2 regions of the Paenibacillus sp. 01T443 genome follow, and region 1 is predicted to be linked to the other one. Evidence: riboswitches for the same ligand, from Rfam matches in the RefSeq annotation. Region 1 holds a riboswitch; the other holds the start of a gene.
What was found. Region 1 has a riboswitch for cyclic di-AMP ahead of AC1DLI_RS16775 (APC family permease). Riboswitches for the same ligand answer to the same signal wherever they lie in the genome.
Positions count from the first base shown of each region.

Region 2: it holds a riboswitch for cyclic di-AMP, as region 1 does, so the genes downstream of both, AC1DLI_RS03260 (hypothetical protein) here and AC1DLI_RS16775 (APC family permease) in region 1, are expected to answer to the same signal.

Region 1 covers NZ_JBFTPE010000008.1:634,908-649,785, reverse strand. Annotated here, with positions in the region: gene AC1DLI_RS16800 (alpha/beta hydrolase) at 1-561, shown strand, start outside; gene AC1DLI_RS16795 (ABC transporter substrate-binding protein) at 716-2,263, shown strand; gene AC1DLI_RS16790 (spore coat protein) at 2,400-3,023, shown strand; gene AC1DLI_RS16785 (GIY-YIG nuclease family protein) at 3,065-4,144, opposite strand; gene AC1DLI_RS16780 (VOC family protein) at 4,351-4,761, opposite strand; cyclic di-AMP (ydaO/yuaA leader) riboswitch at 5,046-5,203, shown strand; gene AC1DLI_RS16775 (APC family permease) at 5,331-7,148, shown strand; gene AC1DLI_RS16770 (alpha/beta-type small acid-soluble spore protein) at 7,249-7,464, opposite strand; gene AC1DLI_RS16765 (GNAT family N-acetyltransferase) at 7,615-8,157, shown strand; gene AC1DLI_RS16760 (MORN repeat-containing protein) at 8,282-9,007, shown strand; gene AC1DLI_RS16755 (hypothetical protein) at 9,189-9,455, shown strand; gene AC1DLI_RS16750 (cyclase family protein) at 9,659-10,276, shown strand; gene AC1DLI_RS16745 (metal-dependent hydrolase) at 10,352-11,041, shown strand; gene AC1DLI_RS16740 (TolB family protein) at 11,329-12,189, shown strand; gene AC1DLI_RS16735 (hypothetical protein) at 12,532-12,792, shown strand; gene AC1DLI_RS16730 (hypothetical protein) at 12,947-13,171, shown strand; gene AC1DLI_RS16725 (sensor histidine kinase) at 13,442-14,878, shown strand, end outside.
Region 2 covers NZ_JBFTPE010000002.1:139,714-154,591, reverse strand. Annotated here, with positions in the region: gene AC1DLI_RS03310 (alpha-glucuronidase family glycosyl hydrolase) at 1-1,259, shown strand, start outside; gene AC1DLI_RS03305 (SDR family oxidoreductase) at 1,394-2,134, opposite strand; gene AC1DLI_RS03300 (TetR/AcrR family transcriptional regulator) at 2,317-2,958, shown strand; gene AC1DLI_RS03295 (hypothetical protein) at 3,026-3,502, shown strand; gene AC1DLI_RS03290 (hypothetical protein) at 3,537-4,106, shown strand; gene AC1DLI_RS03285 (histidine phosphatase family protein) at 4,131-4,700, shown strand; gene AC1DLI_RS03280 (hypothetical protein) at 4,839-5,102, shown strand; gene kduI (5-dehydro-4-deoxy-D-glucuronate isomerase) at 5,386-6,216, shown strand; gene AC1DLI_RS03270 (DeoR/GlpR family DNA-binding transcription regulator) at 6,242-7,036, shown strand; gene kduD (2-dehydro-3-deoxy-D-gluconate 5-dehydrogenase KduD) at 7,041-7,796, shown strand; gene AC1DLI_RS03260 (hypothetical protein) at 7,968-8,393, opposite strand; cyclic di-AMP (ydaO/yuaA leader) riboswitch at 8,399-8,559, opposite strand; gene AC1DLI_RS03255 (winged helix-turn-helix transcriptional regulator) at 8,733-9,053, opposite strand; gene AC1DLI_RS03250 (DODA-type extradiol aromatic ring-opening family dioxygenase) at 9,201-9,965, shown strand; gene AC1DLI_RS03245 (GTP cyclohydrolase II) at 9,997-10,743, shown strand; gene AC1DLI_RS03240 (hypothetical protein) at 10,877-11,887, shown strand; gene AC1DLI_RS03235 (aldolase catalytic domain-containing protein) at 11,981-12,943, shown strand; gene AC1DLI_RS03230 (hypothetical protein) at 13,017-13,319, opposite strand; gene AC1DLI_RS03225 (VWA domain-containing protein) at 13,472-14,803, shown strand; gene AC1DLI_RS03220 (Glu/Leu/Phe/Val family dehydrogenase) at 14,870-14,878, opposite strand, start outside.

The DNA.
Region 1 (14,878 bases):
AGCCACGCCACTGAGATTGGCATTAATCCGCATCAAATCGCCGTTTCCGGCGACAGCGCAGGTGGGAACCTGGCAACGGTATGCACGATGCTGGATCGTGAGCAAGGTACCGGCATGATCAAATTTCAAGCACTTATTTATCCGACAGTCAACATGGCGGGCACGCCAACCGAAGATTTTGAATGGAGCCTCGATCAATACACCGTGAATAATCATCGGGAGTACATCATTCCTGCTATTGAAGGATTAAAAGAGGGCGGCAGCTTTATGCATGATATGTATTTACAAAAGCAAACGGATCCGGAGCATCCTCATGTCTCGCCATTGCTTGCTGAAGATTTGACGGGGCTGCCGGAGGCACTCGTCATCGTGGCCGAGTACGACTACCTACGGCTGGAAGGCGAGGCGTACGCGCGCAGGCTGTCGCGTTCAGGCGTTCAAACCAAGCTCATTCGCTATTGCGGCATGGATCATGCATTCATTGATAAAATCGGTTTGTATCCGCAAGCGGAAGACTGCATGGAAGAAATCGCGGAGGCAATCAAGCAGCGATTCTCTTGATCAGAACTGGGACGTAATCGTATTCCGGCATCTGAAAGATTCACAGCGGAAAATCGAAAACGGGATGTCGGAATTATGAAAGTTAGATGCGGCATTTTCATCTATTCTACTAAGTGTACACGCTTTCATTTAAATAAATTGGGAGGTCACAGCAATGACAAAGAACAAATATGTGGCGAAAACGATTCTATTATTGGCTCTCGCAATGACCATGCTGATCAGCGCGTGCAGCAATGGAGGAAGCAATGCCGCTAGTTCAGGGAACGACGGAGCAGCCGCAGAAGGAGAAAGCGGCAACGCCGGCGGACAATTAAAGCCTGTTGAGCTAGTGATGGTATTCCCTGCAGCCGGGGAGCCGAAGGATATGAAGCTGGTTTCGGACGCTATCAACAAAATGACGAAGGAAAAAATTAATGCTACTGTTAAGCTGATTCCAATCAGCTTTGGAGCTTGGACGCAGCAAAAAACGCTGATGATGTCCGGCAATGAGCAGGTAGACCTGATCGTGAGCGGACTCGGAACTTACAGCCAAGATGTAGCTAAAGGACAGTTTCTTGAACTTGACGGCTATTTGGCTGAGCAAGGCCAGGGGGTTGCGAATGCGCTTGATTCCCTTGATCCGGCGTTCTTGAACGCAACGAGAATTGACGGGAAAATATACGCCGTTCCAAGCATCAGGGATTTGGCAGCAGACTATGGCATTACGATGCGCAAGGATTTGGTAGATAAGTACAACATCGATACGGCTGCGATAAAATCATTGGAAGATCTGGACGCGGTCTTCAAAACCATTAAGGATAACGAGCCTGGCATCATTCCGACAGTCAAGTACGGAACCTCTATCCTTGATATTTATGTAGGCAGCTTCTTTGATACCTTGGGTGACGGATTTGGCGTGCTTCCAAGCCATGACAACGGCCTAAAGGTCGTGAACATGTATGAGACGCCGGAATATGCAGAAATGTTGAATACGGTCAGAAGATGGTATCAAGCAGGCTATATTGCCAAGGATGCTGCGACAAGCACCGAGACGCAATACAATTTGGTGAAGTCCGGCAAAGCCTTCTCGTTTATTTCCCATATGAAGCCGGGTATACAAACCCAAGAATCGAGGACGACAGGCAAAGAGATGGTGTCGATTCACTTCCGGCCTGCGGTCACAGCAACGTCTAATATTACATCCATCATGTGGAGCGTTGCAAGAAACTCGAAGGATCCGGAGAGAGCGACGATGCTGCTCAACATGATGTATACCGATAAAGACTTCATTAATTTGCTGGATTACGGGATCGAAGAAAAACATTACGTGAAGGTGTCCGACAATGTCATTGACTTCCCGCAAGGCGTAGATGCAACGAATTCCGGCTATAACCTGCAAATGGGATGGATGTTCGGGAACCAGTCCCTATCCCACATTTGGAACGGAGACGACCCGGAGCTATGGAATCAGCTGGCGGAGTTTAACAAAAACGCTATAAAATCGAAAGCGCTGGGCTTTACCTTTAATGCCGACGCCGTCAAAACGGAAATCGCATCGGTCACGAACGTTCAGAACCAATATAAAGTTGCTTTAGAAACGGGAACCGTTGATCCAGTGGCCAAGCTGCCTGAATTTATTAAACAGCAGAAAGCAGCCGGCATTGACAAAATTATCGCAGAAAAGCAAAAACAACTGGACGCATGGGCAGCAGCTAATAAATAGTTATGAACGATCAGCCCCAGTTATGACGGAGAGTCATAACTGGGGCTTTTTACGATTTGGAAAGCAGGATGCATAAATTCCCTTTAAAATATTGATATTAAAGAAGCCAATCCATCAATGACAAAGGAGACTTAAAATGCAGCAGCAAACGCAAATCAATACAAATTCACAAGGTTCTCAGGCATTCAATCATGGAGGCCATGAGCTCTTTGATATGCATGAAGTACTGTCTTGTTCAATCGGTATGTTGGATCAATTTATGATTTTCAGGCAGTATGTACAGGATGTCGAATTACAGGATATTTTGGATCGTCAATACAACTTTGCTCTTTCCCAATACAATCTGACAGCGGAATGCTTCGCCTCAGGCCAGAAGCCAAGCCAAGAAACATCAACGTATCTGATAAAAGAAATGACCCCGGCACTCTACGGTTTACAAGCGACGCAGCCGAAAAAGCCCAATCAATCCCTCGCTGACGTAAAGGACGCAGGCATTAGCGGATATATGATCGGACTTGTAAAATCCCATGCTTCCCTCTTGGCGATGGCTGCCGTTGAAGTTACGAATCCGGTCGTACGCCGGGTGCTGGCTTCGCAGGTGCAAAATTTTATTGAAATGGCCTATGAATTATTTATGTATCAAAATAAACATGCCTATTACCAAGTGCCGCAATTAGCAGCCAATGATATGCAAATCATGCTTAATGCTTTTGTGCCTGCAAACGGTATGCCGCAAATGCCGGCTAATACAATTCATTAATTTGGCATGAAAGGAAGGCTGCCCTATGGCGGCCTTTTTTTTTATAGCATCTGCCGATTGATTCGGTACTCATAATTGTTTTTACAAAGTTGAAGGAGATCGTATTTTAGTCCTCGCTTAGGCTGTGTGAGGATTATTTGCTTTTCTCCTCTTTTTTTTAGGGATGCCTGTACTTTCTTCCGGTCGGAGACGTTACTCACAATTAATTCATCTGGCTTTGACTCGGCATATCTCGTTATGATAAATTGATCGCCGGCAGCTTCATCTCTCGATTCTCCAAGCTCAAACATCTGAAAGTCGCTAAGCATCCCCGCTTGAACTTTTGCAACCAGCACATGGGAATGACCAAAGTAGATAACATCCTGATCGATTACGGCTTCCCTGTCTACGATCTGTTTGTCTTCGGCTTGCTCCAAATTTCGTATGCTGATGAGCATTTGCTGCGCTTTTTCAAACTCCATTTTTGACGCATAAGTCTCCATTTGGGTATATAGGATTTCAATCAGGCCTTTGCCTCGATGAGCGAGCAGCTCCGAGGCTTGGCGGACGTTATTCAAGTAGTCCTGCTTCGTTATTTTGCCTTCGCATATGCCGCTGCATTTACCGATATGGTAAAGAAGGCAAACTTGCTTTGGCATGGTTTTGCAGGTGCGAAGACCGTAATGCTCGGTTACGAATTCAAGCAGCGCATCTCGAAATCGCGCGTTTTTAAAAGGGCCTAACCGATGTGTTTCCTCTGGTTCAGCGATTTTCTGTTGACGGCTGCGGTTCCGGTAATACACATCCAAACGCGGAAGCGGGTCGGCCGTAAGCTGCAAATAAGCATAGCCGCTGTTATCTCTTTTTAATGCTCGATTAAAGGGAGGCTTATGAATTTTTATTAAGTTATTCTCGAGGAGTAAGCTCTCAGCTTCATTATTGACAAGGACGACCTCAATGGACGATATTTCCTGTACAAGCTGCTTAATCCTTCGATGGGTATGGTTTTTCGTGAAATAGGAACGCAGCCGGCTTCGCAGGTTTTTGGATTTTCCGACGTAGAGGATGCTGCCTTCTTTATTTTTCATCAGATAGCAGCCGGGGCTTATCGGGTATTCGGCTGCCTTGAACAAGAATGACACCAAGCATCCTCCTCCTCATATGATTTGATGGTATGACGAAAAAATAGAGACAAAAGAGAATGATTTCATCCGACACTATTCGACAATCGTATGAATAATTCCTTGTTTTACAAATAGGATAAAATAACGAAGAAAAGAGGAGACGGCCCTCTGCACAGGGGACGTCTCCTCTTCATGTCAAACGTATTCTCCGATATCGAAATCGGTTAGGCTTGACTTGCGTTTGATTCAGTGGTGATCATCCAGCGTATACCGAATTTGTCTTCGATTTGTCCGAATAAGGAGCCCCAGAAAGCAGGCTCTAAAGGCTGATGGATTTGGCCGCCGATTGCTAATTGATTGAAGGCTTGCCGTGCTTCAGCTTCTGAAGCGAATTCAAGGTTTAAATGAACGGCGTTTCCGCTCTGCACAGGCTCAAACACAGAGTCTGACATAAAGAAATTGACGCCTGCGGCATTGAAACAGAGGTGAATGATTTTGTCTTTGAGCTCCTCGCGTGCGTCGGGAAGCTGGCCATGCGTCAGAATGGAATTGATTTCTCCTCCAAGTGCCTGCATGTAAAATTCGGATTGCGCTCTTGCGTCCTCGGAAATGATGTAGGTTGTGTATTTTGCCATTCTAAAACATCCTTTCTTAGTGGGTTTAAACATACTCCAATCGTATCATATAAAGCGGGCATCGATTTCTTACGGATTGCTATTCTATTAATCAGATGTTTTTATGAAAATCAAAGGGATTTCAAGCATGTGAGCGATAAGAAAAGAATGCATAGGTTGTAAGCGGTTAAATGATTCCGCATGATTCCAAATCAAATCATTTTAGACATTTATGATCGTTTACAATGGCAATGGAAAGGAGTAAGATTCAGAACGTAATCCAATGCCGTAACATTTTCTGATATTATCCTTGATCGCTGAGTTCTGAAAAAGAAGCGGGGGAACCATGGAGACCGATCATTCGATCTTGTCTCAGGGGTGAATCACTTGGCTTTGCCAAGCGTAGGGCGACTTTTGCGTCCGAATCCGACAGCTAACCTCGTAAGCGTCCAGAAGAGGAATTTATCACGAACGAACCAAGTTTATTTGGTAAGCCGTGGGAAAGTCCTTACTTTCCTGCGGCTTTTTTTGTGTTCTAAACGGTATTTGACATTTTATTAGAGTACAAGGATAGGAAATGGGGAGCAATTATGGTCAGCAGATTTAAACGATTGATTATCGGACGTCCGATGAAAAGCTCGGAAATTGAAGGTGAAAAGCTGAGCAAGCTTAAGGCGCTTGCGGTGCTTTCGTCAGATGCTTTATCCTCGGTCGCATACGGCACGGAGCAAATTTTAATTGTGCTGATGGTTGTCGGATTTACAGCGGTTTGGTATTCCATTCCAATCTCCATCGCTGTGCTAGGTCTTTTATTGGTGCTTATTTTATCGTATCGCCAAACGATTTTCTCTTATCCTTCCGGCGGCGGCGCTTATATTGTCGCGAAGGATAATCTCGGCGTTTCTACCGGTCTGTTAGCAGGAGGATCGCTGCTAGTCGATTATATTCTGACTGTTGCGGTCAGTACGTCGGCGGGGACGGATGCCATTACGTCAGCGTTTCCTTCGCTTCATGATCACCGGGTCCTCATTGCTTTAGTTATGATCTTTCTTCTGACTATTATTAATTTGCGGGGTATCACGGAATCGGCTTCGGTGCTGGCCATGCCGGTCTACTTGTTCGTAATCGCCATTTTCGTATTGATTATTTCCGGCGTTATAAAATATTTGGCAGGCGGCGTTCCGGCAGCTGCTCCTGAAATGGGTGCTGCAGTCTCGAACATCAGTTTATTCCTTCTGCTAAAGGCTTTCAGTTCGGGCTGCTCAGCGCTCACGGGCGTGGAGGCGATGTCCAATGCGATTCCAAACTTTAAACAGCCGGCCGAGCGCAATGCGGCAACTACGCTTATTATGATGGGGACGATTCTAGGCGCAATGTTTATCGGCATAAGCCTGCTTGCCTATTGGTATGGCATAATTCCGAATGAGAAAGAAACCGTCGTATCGCAAATCGCGAATGCTACCTTTGGCAGAGGCGTCATTTATTATGTGATTCAGGGCGTTACGGCGCTCATTTTATTTCTGGCGGCAAATACAGCTTACGCAGCATTCCCGCTGCTTGCCTTCATGCTGGCAAAAGATAAATATATGCCGAATATGTTCATGGCGCGTGGCGACCGTTTGGGCTTTTCGAACGGCATTATTATTTTGGGCGTCTTATCTGCATTATTGGTTATCGCTTTTCACGGCAACACCGAAAGCTTAATTCCGCTATATGCAGTGGGTGTATTTATACCATTTACGCTTTCCCAGCTGGGCATGATGGTACGTTGGGTGAAGCTGAAGCCGGCCGGATGGCTTTCACGTTTCATAATTAATACAATCGGCATGCTTACAACGCTGGCAATTACCTTAATTTTTATTTTTACAAAGTTTAGCCACGTTTGGATGGTGTTTATCTTTCTGCCGCTCGTTATCTTATTGTTTTATGGAATTCACCGTCATTACTGCAACATGTCAGACGAACTGCGGATTAATATGTCAGTAGATAAACCGGTTATAAAAGGGAGCACGATTGTGGTTCCCATTGCGGGAATAACGCGTGTCGTTAATCATTCCCTTAGCTATGCCAAATCGTTGACGGATAATGTCGTTGCCGTTTACGTTGGATTTGATGACGAGGACATTGAACGAATGGAAAAGAAGTGGGAAGAATGGAACCCCGGAGTCCGGCTCATTGTTCTTCGGTCGAGCTATCGGAGCATCATTAGACCTCTGATGAGGTTTATTGATACAATAGAATGGAAAACGGCTGAAACGGATCATATTACCATTCTCATTCCGCAGTTTATTACAAAGCATTGGTGGCATTATTTTCTGCACAACCAAACGAGCTTAATGCTCCGTGCCTATCTATTTACACAAAAGGATGTGGTTATCGCGACCGTGCCTTACCACCTTCAGAAATAGGAATAGAATAGCTTGATTCGGCAGCATCCATTGGGGATCGGGATCGATCCAGTCACAGAAGAAAAGCCCTCCAGCAATAGGAGGGCTTTTCGGCGGCTGATTAGAAGTTGCGTCCACCTAATTGTTGTTCCGCGATTTGAACAAGCTTTTTCGTAATGTATCCGCCAATCGAACCAGCATCGCGCGTGGAAAGATTACCATTGTAACCATCCTGCGAGAACGAAACGCCAAGCTGCTGCGCAGCCTCTGTTTTCAATTGCTCAATCGCTCCTCTTGCTTGTGGTACAACCAATGTATTCGAACTTTTTCTGCTCATTAAAATCACTCCTTCTTGGGATGTGAGGTTATTATGTGGTGTGTATTGTAAATGTATACAAGAAAACGGTCAGAATTTTCAAATTTTTTTCGAAATGTTTCAAGACCTCGAGAAACAGAAAAACAATGAATTTTTCGAAAGGAGAAATGGATGATGCAAGGTGAAAATATCTACCTGCTGCCAATGGCAGTGGGCCATGCAGAAGAGCTGCTTGCGCTTCGCTTGAGAAATTACCATTTTTTCAATCCCTTTGAGCCGATTCGGCCTGAGCCTTATTTTACGTTAGAAGAACAGAAGAAAATGATTGAAGCCGGGATCAGAGGGGCAGAACAGGATCAAAATTATGTGTTTGGCGTTTTTTTACAGCATACAGATAAGCTTATAGGACGTATCGAGCTATCAGGAGTCGCCCGGGGTCCTTTCCAAAATGCGAACCTTGGTTATTTTCTAGATCACGGGGAGAACGGCAAGGGTTATATGACAGAAGCCATCGCGCTATGCGTAAATTATGCTTTTAATCAACTAGGGCTTCACCGTATTCAAGCGGGTGTCATGCCAAGAAACCAACCCTCTATTCGGGTATTGGAGAAAGGAGGTTTTCGTCATGAAGGACTTGCGAGCAAATATTTGAAAATAAACGGAATATGGGAGGATCATGCATTGTATGCCAGGACAGTGGAGGATATTAACTGATATTTCTAAACCATAAGGAAAAGAAATCCTTTTTCGTTTTTTAAACCTGTTTCGAAATCGCATACCTCGTTTATTATCCTAATAGAATGAACTAATATAACCAGATAAGGGGAAGTGATGGTCGATGAAAAAAACGGTCATGATGATGTTCAGCTTTGCTTTAGTATTTGTTCTAACAGCAGCCGCAGGGGGAGCATCGAAAGCTGAAGCAGCTACCACTAAAGAGTATCTCGAAATTTCCAAGAATGTTCTGTATTACGGTGAAGTGAAGAATGGACTGCCTCACGGAAAAGGAACAATGACATGGTATCAAACCAAGTCTTATTCCGGTGATTGGGTAAACGGCAAACGGAATGGAATGGGGAAGTACGTAGCTAATTCCACTAGTGATCACAAAGAAATCAAGATTACATATGACGGCGCTTGGAAAAATGATCAAAAGGTCGGGAACGGCGCTCTGTATACGAGGGTAACGGACTTTGACGGCGAAGTGGAATACCACAAAATTCAGTTTGGTACATTCGCTAATGATGTTTTTGCAGCAGGTTATTCCGTTGCCCATAATGAAAAAGATCCCGTATACAGCTTTAACTATAAGGATGCTAAGCTGAACCTTCAAATCATGGGCACGAATGCGAATATGAAGGATGCTTGGAAAAACGGGAAATTTACGACCATTCAGTACAAGAAGGGCAATGTAATGAAGCACTATTCCGTAAAATTTAATGAAAACCCTTCTTTGGTAAAACAAAACAAAGCGACGCTTGAGTTTCTGAAAAAACTTCAGACTCAAATTAATCCGCATTTAGTCAAATTTGAGGCCTTGTCGAAGCGGGTTCCTTTGGCTTAATATGCAGCGACAACGTAAGAAGATGACTCCATTATTAACGGAGTCATCTTTTTTTTATTTCATTTGTCAGAAAATAAGAGGCCATTGCGTCTGTCAAGTACCATGGAAACATGGTACTAGGTGGACGCAAATGACTTGTGTATAGTTGAGATAAAGGTTAGCGGGAAGGTGAAGATAAGCCGTGAAGCAAATAACGATTACGAATCGAGAATTGTTAAGGAAAGCGGCCGTATTGAGGCAGCATGAAGCATACGCATATCAGGCGTCATATTACTTGCTTGAAGATGAGCCCCTTGCAGCCCGTGCGGCTTTGGATACGTTAGCGGCATTGCTGCAGGATGATCCTTTTTATATATTGAGTCTGGAGCTGCAGAAGCAGCAGGTCAAACGTATGGTCATCAAGCATTCCCTTCAAATCAAGGTTTCCGTATTACAACCTTCGCAGTAATTCATTCCATTTAGCTCCAGTATGAAATCTACCAACTTCCTCAGCACTCATTCGATTATTACCTCATAATTTAACCTTAAAGATATGGGGCGAAGCCGTTCGATATTTTGGCAAGTATGGCTCTTGTGCTATAGTTTGGATAGCGCGAAAATAGTTAAAGAAAGCCAATAGGCTTATTTGCGGAGGGAAGGAGCTGCAGCTGTGTGATCATAGATTTGACGCATACGATAATGGCGGGAATGCCCGTTTACCCGGGTGATGAAGAGACCCGATTGGAGCATTCCCGGCAGTTTGGCAAGGATGGCTACAATAATCATCAGCTGTCCATTAATATGCATGCGGGCACTCATATCGATGGTCCGATGCATTTATTAGATGTCGAGAAGTACATAAGTGAAATATCGGCAGAGTCTTTTGTCGGCGAGGGCGTTTTGCTCGATGTAAGCGGAGCAGCTGCGGTTGATTACAGGGACGAGTATGAAGAAGTAATAAAAGAATCAAAAATCGTTATTCTGCATACGGGACACGGCGAGCGGTATGGTCGCCCAGAGTATTTTACCGATTATCCCGTTCTAACTGCGGATTTCGTTCAGCTGCTTATTCGGAAAAAGGTCAAGATGGTCGGTTTAGATACACCTTCGCCGGATCATTATCCATTTGACAGCCATAAATGCTTATTCCGCAATCAAATTTTCATTATTGAAAACTTAAACAATGTAAACCGCTTGCTCGGCGTTAAAGCATTTGAAATTATTGCGCTTCCGCTTCGTATTCAAGCAGACTCCTCTATGGCAAGGGTTATTGCTAGAGTATTGGAATAGGCTTGGTTTTACACCGGTAACGGATGGGTAATGATGAGAAGATGGGCAAAAGATAAAATGGAGGGACTTGCGATTATGGATATTATTTACCACGGACATTCCTGTATACAAATTATGGATGGGGATAAATCACTTATAATTGATCCTTTTCTTCGAGGCAATGCCTTAGCGGTGACGAAGCCGGAGGAAATTAAAACGGATGCGGTTCTGCTGACACATGCGCATATGGATCATATTCTGGATGCCGACCTGATCGCCAAAAACAATGACGCTCCAGTCGTAGCAATTGCGGAGCTTGCGGCATTCATGTCTTGGAAAGGCGTAAAAACGATCGACATGAATATCGGGGGAACGGTGGATTTAGGGTTTGCCAAGGCCAAAATGGTACAAGCTTTCCATTCTTCGGGCATTGTCATGGCAGAGGAGAAAACGATAATTTACGGCGGCATGCCAGCTGGTTTTATTGTGAATATGGCGGGCGTAACTGTCCTTCATGCGGGTGACACAGCGTTGTTCAGTGACATGAAAATGATTGGAGATCGACATGCCATTGATATTGCGTTTATTCCAATCGGAGACCATTATACGATGGGGATGGAGGACGCGCTGCAAGCAGCAGAGTGGTATAACGCTAAGCTGGTTGTTCCCGTTCATTATAATACGTTCCCCGTTATACGCCAGGAAGCAGAAAGCTTTGTTCAACAGCTTCAAAGCAAAGGGATAAAAGGTTTGGTAATGAGCCCGGGAGAGAAAATAACGGTATAACGGAATCGTAACCGATAAATGGTAGATAGGGGAAGCTTATTGCAGCAAGGTTAGGCTGCACTAAGCTTCTTTTTCTGTTTGAGAAAATACAAAAATGAATAGAATAGATTGACAGCAATTTTGGGAATTGTGTACAATTAGCAGTATGAACGCGTGTTCATATGACGAATTTGAATTTTTTTGTTCTACGATAACTCGTGTTTATAGCTTAGAAGATCTGATCATTTTCATTAAATTGCAAGCGCTTACTGACATTTACTATTCGAAGTGAAAGGGATGGTAATGGGATGGATACCGATAAACAGAAATTGTTCAGTCTTTTGGAAACGGTTGATGTCGTGACCGGAGAACGCTCGGTCTTGGCGGAATTCGATTATTTAATTGAAGCGCCAAACTGGACAAAAGACAATAATTATTTGATTTATAACAGCCAAGGACTTATTTATCGTTTTGACCTCGCAACACGGGAAAGCAAACTAATTGAAACGGGATTCGTAAAGCAATGCAACAATGACCATGTGCTGTCTCCGGACGATACGCTTTTGGCGGTCAGTCATCATACAAAGGAGGATGGTCAGTCGCGTATTTACGTGCTATCGCTTACTGGCGGTCAACCGGTTCTGGTTACCCCTTTGGCTCCCAGCTATTTGCATGGTTGGTCGCCTGACGGCGGTACTCTTTCTTATTGTGCGGAAAGAAGCGGTGAGTACAATATTTATTCCATCCCGGCGGGCGGCGGGATCGAGACGCAATTAACGGATACCCCGGGCCTCGACGACGGTCCTGAGTTCTCGCCTGACGGCCGCCATATATGGTTTAATTCGACGAGAACAGGTTTGATGCAGGTATGGCGGATGAATACGGACGGCAGCGACCAGAAACAAATGTCGTTCGATGAAAGCAATAACTGGTTTCCTCATGTTTCGCCGGATGGAAATTCTGTCGCATATCTGACTTACCGCAAAGGAGATGTCGCACCAAACGACCATCCTGCCAATAAGAACGTTGAAATTCGCTTAATGGGAAACAATGGCGGTCAAGCGCGTACCTTAGTCAAGCTGTTTGGCGGTCAAGGAACCATTAATGTGAACTCTTGGTCGCCTGACAGCCACCGCTTGGCTTTTGTCAGCTATCAGTTGAGAGAGTAGCAAAGCAGCCATCGCAAAGGCAAAATCGATAGCGTCCGATTGCTATGTCATTTAATCTTTGATTTAGCAGAGTGTCTTTTTAAATACGAGCAGCTCCCTGTCGAATCATGTTGACTCGAGTAGATGAAATGCGACAAAAAGATTGGTTTTTGCTGTTATATATTCGCGACTTTTGACTTTTAAACAGGAATAACAAGGATCCTGCTCCTTTTCACGCGTGTGTGAAGGAACAGGATTTTTGTTGATAAAAAAATTTTATTCGACTACGTACTTCGACAGAGTTTTATTATCCGCGGAGATATACTTAACTGGTACTATTTCATTGACAGCGGAGGGTTGCTCTTGAATAATTCAAATCTAAAAAAGAGAATTGTGTGGTTCATTAACAGCGAAATTGAGCGCGTGCTAATTAACCTTAAGACCGGGGCAGTAAACAAAGAGAATGCCTTAGGCAGTTTTAGTACCCTTTATCAGATCGCTTCGTCGACGAAAGATGCTGATTCGATGATTAATCTATGCGAAATCATCGAGAAGGTTAGAGAATCTAATCATCGAACGGGGTTATTTCATTTTACAGAGTACCGCAAGGAATCTTATTATTGACTCATTTTTATTTTCATAGGGGATTTCAGAGAAAAGAGACCAAGCAGGGTCTTTTTTTTTCTGAACATTTTCTCATGGTTAAGGTGGTTCAGAATCTCCTCATTGGTTAAGTATAGTTAAGCACTCCAACAACCAGTCGAGAGGAGCACCACAAATGATTAAAACAAAAAAGAATAGCAGCCTCGCTAAGCTGATATTAATTGCCTTGATGAGCGTTACGGTCGTCTTCACCGCATCTGCATGCAATAATGCTAATAACGTGGATGGCAATGCAAATGGAAACGTGATCATAGAAGATGATAACAACGCGTCAGGCAATACAACAGAACCTGAGGCCACTGCCGAACCAGAGGCCACCGATGAGGTCAGTACTCCTTAATATAATACAATATAAATAAGGAAGAGCCTTCTGTCATGCGGGCATAACATTATGTTATGCAATGCGAGACAGAGGGCTTTTTTTCGTTTGTTATGGGAACGGCTAGAGTTGCCGCGCTGCTCGGGAGCAGCGCTGGAAAAAAGCCTGGAATGACGATCATCAATAAAGTGCAAAACTAAATGTTAATTTAATGCAATGAAAAGTGGTTTTGTTTTGGTACACTTGAATTAACAGTCTCGCGTATGACTTCATAGGAAGAGGGGGAGCGAAATGAAACAGACTAGTATACGCTATAGGCTCATGGTTTTGATGATTTGTTTGACGACGCTGCCCGTACTGACGGTTACGTGGATTGCAATGAACAATACCCGCGGCTCGGTCGAAAAAGAAATCATCGATGCGAACCGCTCTCGGATGTTGTCTGCTGATCAATATTTGGATGAGCTGATCCGGCAGATGGACGTTCTATTTTATTCGCTTCAGGTCAACCAGCCGTTGATTGAAGGTCTGAACGCAATCGATAACCAAAGCGGAAGCGGACAGTTTCGGACGCAGAAATATATTCAAGAAACGTTGACGAAAGCTTTTTATGCAAATTCCAAAAAAATAGATGAGCTGGCGCTCTATACGCATCAAAGTCAAAAGATTTATTCGGTCAATTATGCGAACAGCGGCTTAATTTATTCGCTTGATATTGAGAAGGGGAACTGGAACCGGATGCTGCAGGCCCCCATTAATATGTACTTCAAGCAATCCGGCAGCGGTATTTATGCCTTTCACAGCATGAACCGGTTTGCGGATCAGGAATTGCTGGGGGGATTATCTGTCCGTATGAATAAGGAAGTATGGAAGGAAGTCAGCAATATTTTGAAATCGGAAGATGACAGCTCCGTTTTCTTAGTTAATGACGAGGGGGAGCAGTTGTCGGGCTCCACAGTGGAGCCAGGCTTATACGACATAGCAGATATCCTAAACCATGATGGTATCCTAAATAAAGAATTGGAAATCAAGAAGACCGACAGCCATTTTATATTTATCAAACGCGTCGATGACGGTGAGCTTACTCTCATTAAGGCATTACCGATAACGACGATTGCTGAGAGCGCTAACAATACGGTTAGAGCGGGAATTATAACAGGCTTGCTGTTTGCGTTTGCCTCCATTTTATTGTCTATCATGGTGTCGCTTCGAATTACTAGACCCATAGTCAGCTTAGCAAGAACGATGCGCATGACGCCTATTCAACAATTTGAGCTTACTTCGGTCCGCAGTCAAGATGAGATCGGACTCCTGGAACGAGGCTATAATTCGATGATGCAGCGGATGAAGGAGCTGGTAGAGAACGAATACCAGAAAGAGATTGAGGTTAAGAATGCACAGCTCATGGCGCTTCAGGCACAAATTAATCCTCATTTTTTAAATAACACCTTGAATTTAATCGGCGGCATGGCATTAGTGAAGGGCGCGCCAGAAATTTATAAGATTACGAAGGTTATCGGCGATCTACTGCGGTATTCGATAAGCTCCGGGATTGAAGCAGCTGCGCTGGATGAAGAATTAAAGCATATTCGCAATTATTTGTTTATTCAGGAGCAAAGGTTTTCGGGACGCTGCACGATTACCATCGATTACGACGGCGCAGATCTCGGCATACAGCTCCCGAGGTTTACGCTCCAGCCGCTGATAGAGAATGCTTTCGAGCATGGG
Region 2 (14,878 bases), on a different contig from region 1:
GGTGGAAGGAAACGGCTGACCGGATTTATAGGTTCATTCCTGATTTCGGCGGTTTTGTCGTGAAGGCAGACTCCGAGCATCGGCCAGGTCCGTTTGCCTACGGCCGCGATCATGCGGATGGGGCAAACATGCTGGCTGATGCGCTTGCAAGCTACGGCGGAATCGTTATCTGGCGCTGCTTCGTTTATGATTGCATGCAGGATTGGCGTGACCGGAAGACCGACCGTGCTCGTGCGGCATTTGATCATTTCAAGCCGTTAGACGGCCGTTTTCGGAGAAATGTTTTGCTGCAAATTAAGAATGGACCGATGGACTTTCAGGTACGGGAGCCTGTCTCGCCTCTATTCGGCGCGATGAAACAAACCAATCAAATCCTGGAGTTTCAGATAACCCAAGAGTATACAGGCCAGCAGCGGCATCTATGTTATCTGGTACCGCAATGGAAGCAGGTACTCGATTTCGATACGCATGCGGAAGGTTCGGGTACTGAGGTGAAACGGATCGTGGATGGATCGCTGTACGGGATGACGTTTAGCGGCATTGCCGCCGTATCGAATATCGGGGATGAGGAAAGCTGGACGGGACATATTCTTGCTCAGGCTAATCTGTACGGGTATGGCCGCCTGATCTGGAATCCGGATTTAACGGCCGAGGAAATTGGCGTGGAGTGGACCATCGCAACGTTTGGGAACGATCCCGAAGTCGTAATGGGGATCGGCCGGATGCTGATGTTGTCGTGGCCGATTTACGAAGGTTACACGGCGCCGCTTGGCGTCGGCTGGATGGTCGCACCTAACCATCACTACGGCCCGGATGTCGACGGTTACGAGTACTCAAGGTGGGGAACCTATCATTTTGCGGATCGGGACGGTATCGGCGTTAACCGGACGCAGGCAAGCGGCACGGGATATACATCGCAGTACGCTGAGCCGAACGCAGCTCTGTATGACAGCTTGGAAACCTGTCCGGACGAGCTTCTGCTGTTTTTCCACCATGTATCCTATACCCATAAGCTCCAATCTGGAAAAACGGTAATTCAACATATTTATGATATACATTTCTGGGGCGCGGAGGAAGCGGACAGGCTGCAGCAGCAATGGGCTGGCCTCTCCGGCAAAATCGACGAAGCCAGATTTTCCCCTATTGCTGAGCGTTTGGCTGTCCAGGCCGAGCACGCCAGAAATTGGCGTGATATTATTAATACGTATTTCTATCGTAAATCCGGTATTTCTGACGCGGAAGGCCGAGTCATTTATTAGTGTTCAAGGAAATAAGGGACTATACGGATCCCAATAATAGAAACAGCGGCAGCCAGGACGAGATTATAAAGTCCGAGGCTGCCGCTTTTTTATTTACCAATACCTATCCATCCCTCGATATATCATAGGTTGTATTAGTGCTGTAACGTCGGTCGTATCACAATTTCGTTGACTCCGGTATCTTCGGGTTCATTGATGGCGTAGGCGATGGCTCCAGCGATCCGGTATGGAGAAATGGCCAGTCCGCTCATATGAGCTGTCATTGCTAGAACCTCGGGGCTCTTCACTGTGTTCATCAGTTCCGACTCTGTTATGCCTGGCGAGATGATAGTGGAACGGATACTGGAGGCCATGGATTCTTCCTTGCGCAGACCTTCCGAAATCGCTCTGACGGCAAATTTGGTGGCGCTGTATACAGCCGATGCCGGATGCACCTCATGGCCCGAAATCGATGAAATGTTAATAATATGTCCTGATCGCTGTTCCCTCATGGTTGGCAGAACCGCAGCGATGCCGTATAGCACACCTTTAATGTTCACATCAATCATCTGATCCCATTCTGCAATTCTCAGTTCATTAAGCCGAGAAACTGGCATAACCCCAGCATTGTTTACCAGCACATCGATTCGGCCATACTGCTTCAAAGCAAACTGTGCGAGCTTCTGCATATCCTCGAAAGAAACAACGTCCGCCTTTATATAAACAGCTTCCCCGCCTTCTTGTTCAATTTCTTTCACGATGGTTTGCAGACGATCCACTCTTCTTGCTGCTAATACAATCTTTGCTCCCTGATTCGCCAATAACTTGGCTGTGGCTTCTCCTATTCCGCTGGAAGCTCCCGTTATGATGACTACCTTAGATTTCACGTTTTCCATTGTTGTTCGCCCCTTTGAGGAAATATACAAAGCCGTTATTCAACAAATGTTGATTATTTGGCATTCGTTGATTATCATTATATAGCGATGCTAAGAGAATTCAATCGCTAATAAAACCGCTTTTGTTCCATATTCAACAATAAGAACGAAAACGTTCATTAACTTAAGGAGGCTGGTGAAGTATGGGGACCTCAGCCAAAATAGACAGACGAATCGTAAAGACAAAGGAAGCCATCAACAAGGCGTTTTTGGAGTTATTTTCGGAAAAAGAACTCGAACAAATCACGATCAACGATATCTCGGAACGGGCCAATGTAAACCGGGGAACCGTCTATTTGCACTACAGTGACAAATACGACCTGCTTGATAAATGCATAGAAGACCATTTGAACAGGCTGATCACTTTTTGCAGTAAAAATGATTTAGATTGGGAAAAAGCAGCGCTGGTCAGTGATTTAAAGCCGATTTTCGTTTATTTCGAGGAAAACTTTCTATTCTTCTCCGCCATGCTCTCCAATCAAAGAACCTCCGTGTTCCGGGAGCGCCTGCTGACGTTCGTGTCAAAGAACGTTAAAGAGAAGCTCGATAGGCAAGATCTCCCTGCAGATATAGACAATGAACTGAATGCCCAATTTATGGCATCGGCTTTTGTTGGTATCGTAGAGTGGTGGATTCAGCATAAAATGCCTCATTCCACTGCGTTTATGGCAGAACAACTATGGAGATTGTTTGAGAAAAATGATATTTATCCAATATTGGGAGAAATGCCTGAATCCGCAAGCCGCAAGCAAATGCAACCTTTACAAATTTGTAAACGTTTGTAATTATGAAGTGAAGATACAATTCAGACTAAGCACAGCCCAAATAACGAAAGCATTAAGGAGTGGTGATTTGGGATTTAGAAGCAAAACAGGCATGTATGCTTTTGTAATGAAGTTAAGTCTGCTATGCGTTGTTTTTGTTATGATAAGTGCTTGCAGCAAATCGGAGAAGGTGGAGCATATCGAAGTTTTTGCCACAGAAACGAGCGAGCAGAATGAAGAAGGCATGTTTGTGCGAACAGGCTATAAGAAGGTCAATGCCATCACGATCGTCGTTGAAGGCAAAAATTATATTAAATCCGATATCAAAATGATCGAGGACTCTTATGATTTAAAAGGGAATTTTATTAAGTCTGAAATCATACTCTCCGATGCAAATAGGTCCAATATTATGATGACGGAGGATGGCGATCAAACCAAAACCGAGCTGACAAAGCCATCAACCATACTCATACCCGATGAAAATTACGAGGGCTTGAAATCCGTTAAGCTGACAGCAGAACAGAAAGTTCAAGTAAAGGAACATGTATTATCGTTTGTGGATTGATTGCCAGACTGTTCCTTAAGGGAAAGGAGGCACTATGAATCGAGTTGTCCTAATCTTCATCATGTTCATGATAATCCTATCATCATGCAGCGGTCCTAGTGGGGGAAAGAAGGCAGAAAATGCGGTGGACCCTGTCCTTTTGAAAAAAATGGCTGAGCCAATGCCAGAGCATAAGGATGAGCTTTTTGAGATGAGCTTAAACATCGACAAGACCACTTTTGCAAAGGGTGAACCGATCGTCTATTCCGCTGCATTGACTTATATTGGCGAAGACGAATCGATAACGGTCTGGGGGCCGCGAACGAATGTTGTGTTTTATTTAACGGACGGCAAAAATCTAGAAATGGAAGGCGCCAATACATCAGAGCTGGCACCAACCGTATTTGTAAAGGGAGAAAAACACGAGTATCCTTTCCAGAAAAGCGGCGGTTACTCGAACGATGATCCGGGCGCAAAGTTTTGGAAGGAATTTTACGGAGAGAAGGATTTGCTGCTGCCAAGCGGAACGTATTATATTGCCGCACACTGCGATTTTTCCTTAGACGAGAAGGTCGTGGACAGCCATTACGACATCTCCGTTTATACAACCGTTACGGTGGAGTAAAGAAAGGGGGAAACAAGCAAGCTAATGACAAATCTCTATTTGGTGCGGCATGCGCACTCCGTCTATACGCCGGAAGAATTAACGAGGCCTTTATCGGAGCAGGGTTTAAATGATGCAAAAATAATAACAGACACGCTGATCGGAATGAATATCGACTACGTTATTTCCAGTCCCTATAGACGAGCGATTCAGACCGTGGAAGGCATTGCAGCATACATTGGCGGAGCTATCGTTATTGAGGATGATTTTAAGGAGCGGCTGCTTTCGGGCCAACCTGTGGAGGATTTTCAGGCTGTTATCGAGAAAGTTTGGGAGGAAAGCAGCTTTGCATGGGAGGGCGGAGAGTCGAATGCGATTGCTCAGAAACGCGGAACGGAAGCAGTCATGCAGGTGCTCAAAAAACATCCTAACAAAAATATCGTATTCGGCACGCACGGGAATCTGCTGGCATTAATCCTGAATGCTTTTGATAAAAGCTATGGATTCGATTTCTGGAAACAGCTCGATATGCCGGATATTTATAAGCTGGCTTTCGAAGGCGCCGATCTAAAATCGGTTAGCAGGGTTTGGAGCAGAATCAACCAGCCGCGGTAACGCTATGCATTTCATGCTAAAATAGCGATGCTCATCATAGGGGGTGACAGAGATGTTCGATCCAAAGGTCTTCTTCTATTAGTTATATCGGTATAGTGGCTTGATGCCATAATCTAACCCGGTATAACGGGGATGAAGATGTTTATTCAGGAAGAAATCACGTTGTGGGAAAATGAGCAAAACGTTAAGCCTGTTTTTGCGAAGAAGCACTACGACCCAAGAAGAAGCAAGACCCGGGAATACCGGAAGGGCATAAAGAGCGTTCATTATAACAAAGAATGTACCGAAGCAAGAAGAGATGACAATCGTAAATACAGAGTTCAAATGAAGCGCTTAATGCGCAGCGAGAAATATGAATTATTACATGGCTATCAACATACAGGCGGCCGGATTACTTGGTAAGCTGCAGCTTGGATAGGGAGAAGGAGGAGACCAATGTCTCCTCCTTCTTGCGTTTTTAGTACCCGGTATGAGCTCTTCAAGAAAGAGTGGATCGATAAATGGAAGGTAGAAGCGGAGCGGGATGATCGTTCTGGAGAAACGAGTGTTCACCTTTGCAGTCCGATTCATAAAAGTACTTTTTATGTTCGTAAATGTGTGATATTATAAAAACGAACATTAACAAACGTAGGCGTGGTTTGCAGAGCAAGCTATGCGCCAAAAAACTTTAGGAGGCTTTTATCCAATGGAAGTACGCCATACAACAAACCCTACCGATGTGAAGCAATATGATACGGAACGTCTGCGCAGCGAGTTTTTGATCGAGAGCCTGTTCGTACAGGATCAAATCAAGATGACATATACCCATTATGACCGCATGGTAGTTGGCGGTGCATTGCCTGTGAACGAAACGCTTGAGCTGGAAGACGCGGCCACGTTGAAAACTGAATATTTCTTGGAGCGCCGCGAGATTGGTTTCCTTAACATTGGCGGACCTGCTTCGATTTCTGTTGACGGAGAAGTTTACGAGCTTAGCAAGCTTGAAGTGCTTTATGTTGGAAAAGGCAAACGCCAAGTTCTGCTGTCCAGCGTTGACAAAGCAAACCCGGCGAAGCTTTATTTCTGCTCCGCGCTGGCGCATGCTGAAATCGCGACACGCAAAATGACGATGGAGGAAGCGAATCCGACACATCTTGGCTCGCAGGAAACTTCAAATGAACGTGTTCTCTACAAATACATTCATGCGGACGGCATTCAAAGCTGCCAGCTTATGCTGGGCGTAACAAGCCTAAAAACGGGAAGCGTTTGGAACACAATGCCTTCTCATGTGCATGATCGGCGCATGGAAGCGTATCTATACTTCGATATGAATGCTGATGCACGCGTTTTTCATATGATGGGCGAGCCTTCGCAAACCAGACATTTGGTTGTGGCGAACGAGCAAGCGATTATTTCACCTCCTTGGTCCATTCACTCCGGCGTCGGAACGAGCAATTATACGTTCTGCTGGTCGATGGCAGGAGAAAACTATACCTTCACAGACATGGACGCGGTACCTGCAAGCGAGCTAAAATAGAAGCAATCGCTACAGGAGGTGCACCATGCTTGCTGCTGAACGGCATCGGAAAATTATTGAGAAACTAGAGCAGCTTGGGGCAGTTAAAGTATCTGAGCTGAGTGAACAGTTTGGCGTCACGGAAAAAACGGTTCGCGAGGATTTGGAGAAGCTCGAGGAGAAGGGACTGCTGAAGCGTACACATGGCGGGGCTGTGGTGGAGCAAGAAGGCGAAGACAGCCTTTACCCGCTGCAATTCCCTAACAGCAAGCATCAACAGGAAAAAGCAGCCATTGCCGCGCTTGCGCTTTCCTGCATCGAGGATAACGATATCATCGCGCTTGATGCGGGCAGCACTACGCTTGAGATGGCGAAGAAGCTTCCCAATATGCCTGTCACCGTGCTTACGAATGATCTGCTCATTATTCGAGAGCTGACCTTAAAGGACCAGGTAAGGCTTGTCATTCCAGGTGGTTATCGCCATAATAACCTGCTTATTGGGGCAGAGTCACAGGAATGGATTAAACGCTTGAATGTCCATAAGCTTTTTTTATCAACGACGGGTATTCATTTGGAATATGGGCTGACGATATTTACGGAAGAATTATCGAAGCTGAAGAAGCTTTATATGGATAACGCGAAAACCGTGTATTGCTTGGCCGACCATAGCAAGTTCGACAAGGGCGCTTTGATTACTTTTGCTGGTCTGGATGAGATTGATTGCATCATTACAGATGATGGCATTGCTCCAGAGGTCGCAGCCAAATATGAGGCGCTTCATATAAAAATGATGAAGGCGCAGCTTCCGGAAAGCGGGAGGCGTACGAGAGGGAGGACTTAAACCGATGGGATTGTTCGATTTAACAGGGAAAACGGCTGTCGTAACAGGTGCCGGCCGCGGCCTTGGAGCAGCGGTAGCACTTGGGTTAGCGGAGGCAGGCGCTGATGTGGCGCTTGTCACCAATAGCACGCCTGCTGACAAGACAGCTGACGCCGTGCGGGCATTAGGACGCAAAGCCATTACGATACAAGCCGATGTTTCTGATCGCGCGAAGCTCGCGGGCATCATTGATCGGACAGTGAACGAGCTGGGACGGATCGATATTTTGGTCAATAACGCGGGCATCATTCGACGTACGCCGGCCGCAGAGCACAGCTATGAGGATTGGCAGGCTGTAATAGATGTTAATTTGAACTCGGTATTTGTGCTGTCTCAGCTTGCAGGCAAGCATATGATCGAGCAGGGCTCAGGCAAAATTATTAATATCGCGTCGATGCTCTCCTATCAGGGCGGCATTAACGTTCCAGGCTACACTTCCAGCAAGCATGCGGTTGCAGGGCTTACCAAAGCGCTTGCAAGCGAATGGGCGAGCAAAGGCTTACAGGTAAACGCGATTGCTCCAGGCTATATGAGCACGGATAATACGGAAGCGCTTCGCGAGGATCCCGTACGCAGCACCCAAATTTTGCAGCGCATTCCAGCTGGACGCTGGGGCTCCTCGGAGGATTTGATTGGGCCGGCAGTCTTTTTAGCTTCTTCGGCTTCTGATTACATGAACGGCCATATTCTCGCCGTTGATGGCGGATGGTTGGTTAGGTAATAAGGCTATAATTGCGTAAAAGGCTCTCCCTATGCAGCTGCGGCTGTAATAAAGGAGGGCCTTTTTGTTGCGAGTGCCGAACGGTTCTCGAAAACTGCTGAAAAAAGTTAGAAAGTCCAGAACGAGAATGACTGTTCTGGACTTTCTATTTGTACAAACCCTTTTAGCTAACTAATCCAAAGAGACATAGGAGACAGAACGTTGACGCAAAACAGATTCTTCATGATCGATGCTGTACGGGGGCGATTCGGCAGATTGGGCTAGCGCATGGTTGACAGCTGTAACGAACAAGTGGAGGGCACGGCCATCCTGATCCGATTTGTCGTATTGATACTGGTCGAGTGGCGGAAGAGGGATGCTGCCGATAAAGCTTTGAAGCAGATCGCTCCATCTGTCTAAGTCAACGGACTCTTCTGTATCGCTGGCAAACAGCTCACTCCAGCCAAAGCCTTGATTGCTCGTTAATCGAAGACATATGCGGTGGCCTGCAGAATCGACGGCGAGAGCAGGAATAACGAAAAGCTCGATTCGGGTGACGGATAAATGAGGAGGCTGTTCCGTGAAATGATGCAGATGATTTGCACAATTTGTCAACATAAATAAATCTCTCCTTTGTTCGCTTACGAGGTTAGCTGTCGGATTCGGGCTAGAGAGAATGCCCTACCAGGGTTACAAATCCCTGGATTCACCCCTTGCGTACGATTGGAATCGTTCGCGTTGGTTCCCCCGCTTTTTCATTCGAAAAATTCAGCGTGAATAATGTACTCTTCATTATACCCCGCAATTGCATATCTGTAAATCTTGTACAATTAAATAGGGATACGTACAAGGTAGCTTGGACAGGCTTTAGAATCCTGTAAAGTAAAAAAAGGAATATCACGAAGCGGCATGTAGTCATCCGCTATCGTGATATTCCTTTTGTCCGGAGCGTTCCCGTTACGCCTCTGCTATCTCTATCCAGTCCTGTGACCATACTTGTATTTCACGGATGATCGGCTCCAGCGCGCGGCCCTTCTCCGTTAATGAATATTCTATGCGAACGGGTATTTCGGGATAAACATGCCTGTCGACAATACCTTCGTTTTCTAAATCCTTGAAACGCTCAGACAATAGTCTTCCGCTGATTGGCAATGCGGATTGGACAGCGCAGAACCGCTGCGGTCCGGACAGAAGCTGGAATATGATTAGGCCGGTCCAACGTCTGCTAATAATGTCCATTCCCCTCTGGAAACGGGGACAAAGGTTAGATTGATTCATGAATATCACCTCTTTTATCTTCCAATAAGTATAACCTCAATATCTTATTTATACAAGCACACCTGAATATTGTTAATTACTTGACTATCATTAGTTATAAAACTATAATTAGTTACAAATAGTAAGTGAAGTTGGGGAGGCACCGCCATGAAACCATTATTTTTAGCACATGGATCACCGATGCTCGCTGTAGAGCAGAATGAATATAGCAAATTTCTTCAACAAACGGGAGCAAGCCTGAAACCGGATGCCATCGTCATTTTTACAGCACATTGGGAGACAGAGACGGTTACCATCTCTTCCAAGGATGATGAATACGAAACGTTATATGATTTCTACGGTTTTCCTGATGAGCTTTACCAGGTTAAATATCCGGCCAAAGGATCCACAAAGGTAGCGGAGTTAGTTGGCCATCTGCTGAGCGAAAATCATATCCGGGTAGCATATGATACGTCAAGAGGACTCGACCATGGTTCATGGACGATGCTGAAGCATATGTTTCCAAAGGCAGATATTCCGGTCGTACAGGTTTCCGTTAACCCTTATCGCTCAGCGGAGGAGCAGTTCCGAATCGGCGAGGCGCTGCGCGGCTTGAGCGATCAAAATATTTTGCTTATCGGAAGCGGCGTGACCGTTCATAACCTTCGGGCGGTGAAATGGGGACAGAAAGAGCCGGAGAGCTGGGCAGTCGAATTTGACGAGTGGCTAATAGAGAAAATGAATAAGCATGATATAAATTCTCTTTTTCGGTATGAAGAGCTGGCTCCACATGCTAAAATGGCAGTACCTCGCGCAGAGCATTTCGTTCCTTTATATATAGCACTTGGAAGCGGAGATCCGGGTGCGGTCCCGCAGGTTATCTATAGAAGCTATGAATTCGGCACTTTGAGCTACTTATCTATGCGATTTTAATCCTATATCTATTTAGAAAAGGTGAACCAATATGATCAAACCCCATATCGCAGCACTAATAAAAGATAAACTTAAACGCACGCAAGCCGGAAATGACGATATCTACGTCATTGGCCCGGTCAAGCTGCCAGTAGAGCTGGACGGAGAGACAAAAACGTTTCATTGGTACAGCTGGCTTCGCAAGGAAGCCGGCGAGGAAATGTCTCCCGAACAGCTGGTCGAGGATTTGAACCGCTTCTCTTATGCGGATCTCCAGCAATCGAGCGTTCTCGTCTACGGCGATTTTGATAACAATGAAGACGCGCTTATCCGAATGCACAGCATTTGCCATACAGGGGATATCTTCGGAAGCGCAAGATGCGATTGCGGATATCAGTTGAAGCAATCCATGCGTATTATTACCGAGCACGGAACAGGAGCGCTGTTTTATTTGGCCAACCATGAGGGACGCGGAATCGGCTTGTTCAGCAAAGCAATTGCCTATTTGCTGCAGGAGGATGGCCTCGATACGGTTGATGCCAATACTGAGCTTGGCTTCGCGGATGACGCGCGTGATTACAGCGACGCCATTGCCGTACTTAAGCTGCTGCGCGATTTGCCGGTATCGATCATTACCAATAATCCGCGTAAAGTGGACGCACTGCGCAAATCAGGTATGAACGTAGCGGGCAGAGTGCCGCTATGGGGCAATTCCTCAGTCTACAACGAGAAATACATTCAAACGAAAATGAATCGATCGGGTCATTTTGGTCAAGAGCCTCAGACCCTCGTTAAATAGGAAGAAAAAGAAGAACTGTGCTAAGGTTGCTTTCGGTAACCTTGGCACAGTTTTTTTTTCGAAAACATTTTGCGCTGCCGTTACGTCTACTACATAGCAGGTCATAAATCAAATGTAAGGAGAGGATGGATGAATGCAGCAAAAGGATGGTCATACTAGGTTTAACAAATGGCGTGTGATAACTTCTGTTCTAGCCGTTATCGGTTTATTAGCAATGACTGGATGCAGCAAAAGCAACCCTTCTGAATCTGTAAAGCCTGACATCCAAGTGACGGATGACGGCGGAAGCGAGCAAGGAATCCAGGAGGACCAGCAAGCATTGCTTTCCGAGTTTAAGCTTGTGGCGAAGGAAGCGGCTGATGCATCTGCACTTGTCACATATATGGTCGAAAATATGGCAAAGGCTGATCAATCGACGGCCGACACGATGCTGCGCGGCTTGCATGATTATTATGAGACGCATTTGGAAGCTGCACAAAACGACTTTTTTGCTTCGAATGTGCAAGAGGTGCTGACAGCGGAAGCATGGCCGATTTCGAAAGAGAGCGCTGCTGCCATAAAAGATGAAAAGGTGGTAGCTCTTGTGCAAAGAGCCTACGCCGGCGGATATAAATTAGAAACGGTAGAAGGAACGATCTATCCTATCGTTGATTACAGTAATCAGCTGCAGTACAGCAAGTCGCTGTCCGAGCAGATGAATGCTTACGTCCAGTTAATGGCTGAAGAATCGAATACAGCGGCTGCTAAAGACGGCGGACTCGTCATTACATGGGATGAGCTGGCTTCAAGGGCCTTGCTTGCCGAGAAGTTTATCGCAGATTATGCGGATTCTCCTGAACGGGAGGAAGTTCAAACCAAATATGTAAACGGGTATTTAGCGATGTATATCAATGGTTTGCCCAATACCCTTATCTATGATTTGGAGACCTTTAAGCTGCTGGATGAAGTGAAGAGCAGCTACCAAGCGACAATCGCTAAAGCGCCGGAGTCGGCAACGGCCCGAATGACGAAGGAATTTCTGGAGATTCTCACGGAATCCGACGGACAAATCATTCAGCAGAATGATGGCGAATTGACGGAACTGACGGCAATAAAACAGTTTCGCGAGGGATTGGCGAATAAAGCGGAAAAGCTTTTAAAATAGCCATAAAACGACAAAATTATTTTGCGTTCCGGGTCCTTTTCAAGTATGATGAAAAAAAATGAACTCATGTTCAAATTAAAGGAGTATCTACGCATGCAATCAAAAACGAGTCATTGTAAAATTGTTGACTGCACGATCCGCGATGGCGGTCTCGTAAATAACTGGGATTTTAGCGTCGAGTTCGTTCAGCATTTGTACCAAAGCTTGAACGAAGCCGGCGTCGATTATATGGAAATCGGCTACAAAAACTCGCCAAAACTGCTTAAAGGCGCTGAAAGTGCAGGCCCTTGGCGTTTCCTGAACGATGATTTCTTGAAAAAAGTGATCCCGAACAAAGGAAACACAAAGCTTTCCGCACTTGTTGATATCGGCCGTGTCGATGAGAACGACATTTTGCCGCGCAGCGAGAGCATGCTCGACTTGATCCGCGTAGCTTGTTACATCCAAGACGTGGATAAGGCGCTTGAGCTAGTTAAAGTGTTTCATGACCGAGGTTACGAAACAACGATCAACATCATGGCTCTTTCAAACGTAATGGAGAATCAGCTGATTGAAGCTTTCGAACTAATCAACGAGAGCGTGGTTGACGTCGTGTACGTGGTAGACTCTTACGGCAGCTTGAAGCCAAATGACATGAGCTACCTTGTTGAGAAATTCCGTCAGCACCTGCCTAACAAACGCCTGGGCGTTCACGCTCATAACAATCTTCAGCTTGCTTTCGCCAATACGCTGCTTGCTGCAGAAAAAGGCGTTGAGCTGCTTGATGCTTCTGTTTACGGCATGGGCCGCGCTGCGGGTAACTGCAATACGGAGCTGCTTGTAGCTGAGCTTCAAAACACGAAATACAATATTCGCCCCGTACTCGACATGATCGAGAAGTTCATGATTCCTCTTCGCGAGAAGGAAGAATGGGGTTATATCATCCCTTACATGATCACGGGCATTTTGGACGAGCATCCTCGTTCCGCAATGGCGCTTCGTGATTCGGCTGACAAAGACAAAGGCGTAGAGTTCTACGACCGCCTTACGACGCCTGAGATCGCTCACAGCAAATAAAACAATTAAAAAGCTCCGTTAAGTCTCTAATAAGACTTGACGGAGCTTTTTTTGGTTGAACGAGGAACGAGGATTATTGCTCGAGCAGCTCGCCGTCTCCACGTACGGCTGCGGCTTGATGCGGCTCGTTGGGATGGAAATAGCCTTTGCCGCGGAAGGTTTGGCCGGTGCTGGCTACAGCAGTCAGCTCGATTCCGATATCCTCGCTTCGGCCAAACCATGCTAATAGCTCACGGTCGCCAACGCCGTTAATATCGACGTACCACAAACGATCTCCGTATTCGGTCACACGAACGAGCTCGGCTGAGGTGAAGGAAAGCCGTATGGTCTTCTGCTGATAGGTCATCTCAAATGCAAGTAAATCAAAGGTTTCCATGTCGAAGTCCTCCTGTATAGAAAGCTTAATGCAGTCGACCCTAGGACTCGCCGCATGTCTGTTAACGATTGTAATGTTACTTGCCTATTTATGCAACATTACATAGCCAATATTCGTCAGATTAGGAAATACAAAGATAAGGGGTTGAAGGAATGAAAGAGGGTCATTCGTTCAAAAGATTGCCTGGTCAGAGGAAAGGTTTAGTAAGGATGGCATTTGTTCTGCTCGTCATGCTGCTTATGCTCGGCGCGTGCTCTTCCGCCTCAAACGATGCATCAAGAGATGCCTCAAACGCGGGAAACCGGGAAACGTCAAGTAGGGCAAATTCGACAGAAAATTCAGCGCCCAAATCAGAAACCAACTCAGTCGGAGATGAAAGCAAATCCATAAGCGAGGAGCCCATTAGAGAAAAAGAAGGCGGCAAGCGCGGCTATCCGAATCCGGATAGGGATGTGCAAGCTGGACAATTAACCGCAGGCGAATGGGATGATTTAGCGGCATGGGAGAGATTCGGCAATTTGCTTAATTCGCAGGAAGGCGACAGCAGCAAGCGAGTTTGGCAGTTCTGGAATTTTTACAGGCTTGAGGTTGTTGTAACGGCAAATGGAAAAGCAGTGTCCGATGCGAGTGTGGAGCTGTTGGCCGGCGGGCAAACAGTTTGGCAGGCGCGAACGAACACAGAGGGCAAAGCCTTCGTATTTGCAGCGATGTTTGATCGGGATACGGCGAACTTAGGCAGGTATACCGTGAAAGTGCAGTCGGCTCAGGACAGCAAAACGACACAGCAGCTTGAAATTCCTCAGCAGGGCAGCGTCAAGGTTGACTTAGGTAAAGGCGCAAAGCTATCTGATCAGGTTGACATCATGTTTGTCGTAGACACGACCGGATCAATGGAGGATGAACTGAATTATTTGGAGGCAGAGCTTAAGGATGTTGTAAATCGTGTCTCTGACCAGCATGCCAATCAGCTAGGCATTCGAATCAGCGCAAACTTTTACCGGGATCGTTATGATGATTATATTGTAAAACCTTATCCATTCACGACGGATGTCAATAAAGTGACGGATCAGTTCAGCAAGCAAAAGGCAGAGGGCGGCGGTGACTTCCCCGAGGCTGTTGATCAAGCGCTGCGCGATGCGCTGTACGAGCATGAATGGAGCGAGGAAGCACGTGCGCGGCTCCTTTTTTTAGTGCTGGACGCACCGCCTCATGATGAGGAGCAGGTCATTGACGAAATGAAAAAGTTGACCAGCGATGCCGCAAAGCAGGGGATACGGATTATCCCTGTAGCATCGAGCGGGGTAAGCATCGAGACGGAATATTTAATGCGCTTTATGGCGGCGGCCACGGGCGGCACGTATTTGTTTTTGACCGACGACAGCGGTATCGGTAGCGATCATTTAGAGCCGGCTGTTGGGGAGTTTGAGGTAAAGCTGTTAAATGATTTGCTTGTTGAGGTTATTAACCGTTACGTACAGGAGTAAATCGTAAAATAGAGAAGGGCCATTCCCAAGCGGCAAGAGCTGCCGGAGGAATGGCCCTTTAATTCGTCAATAAAG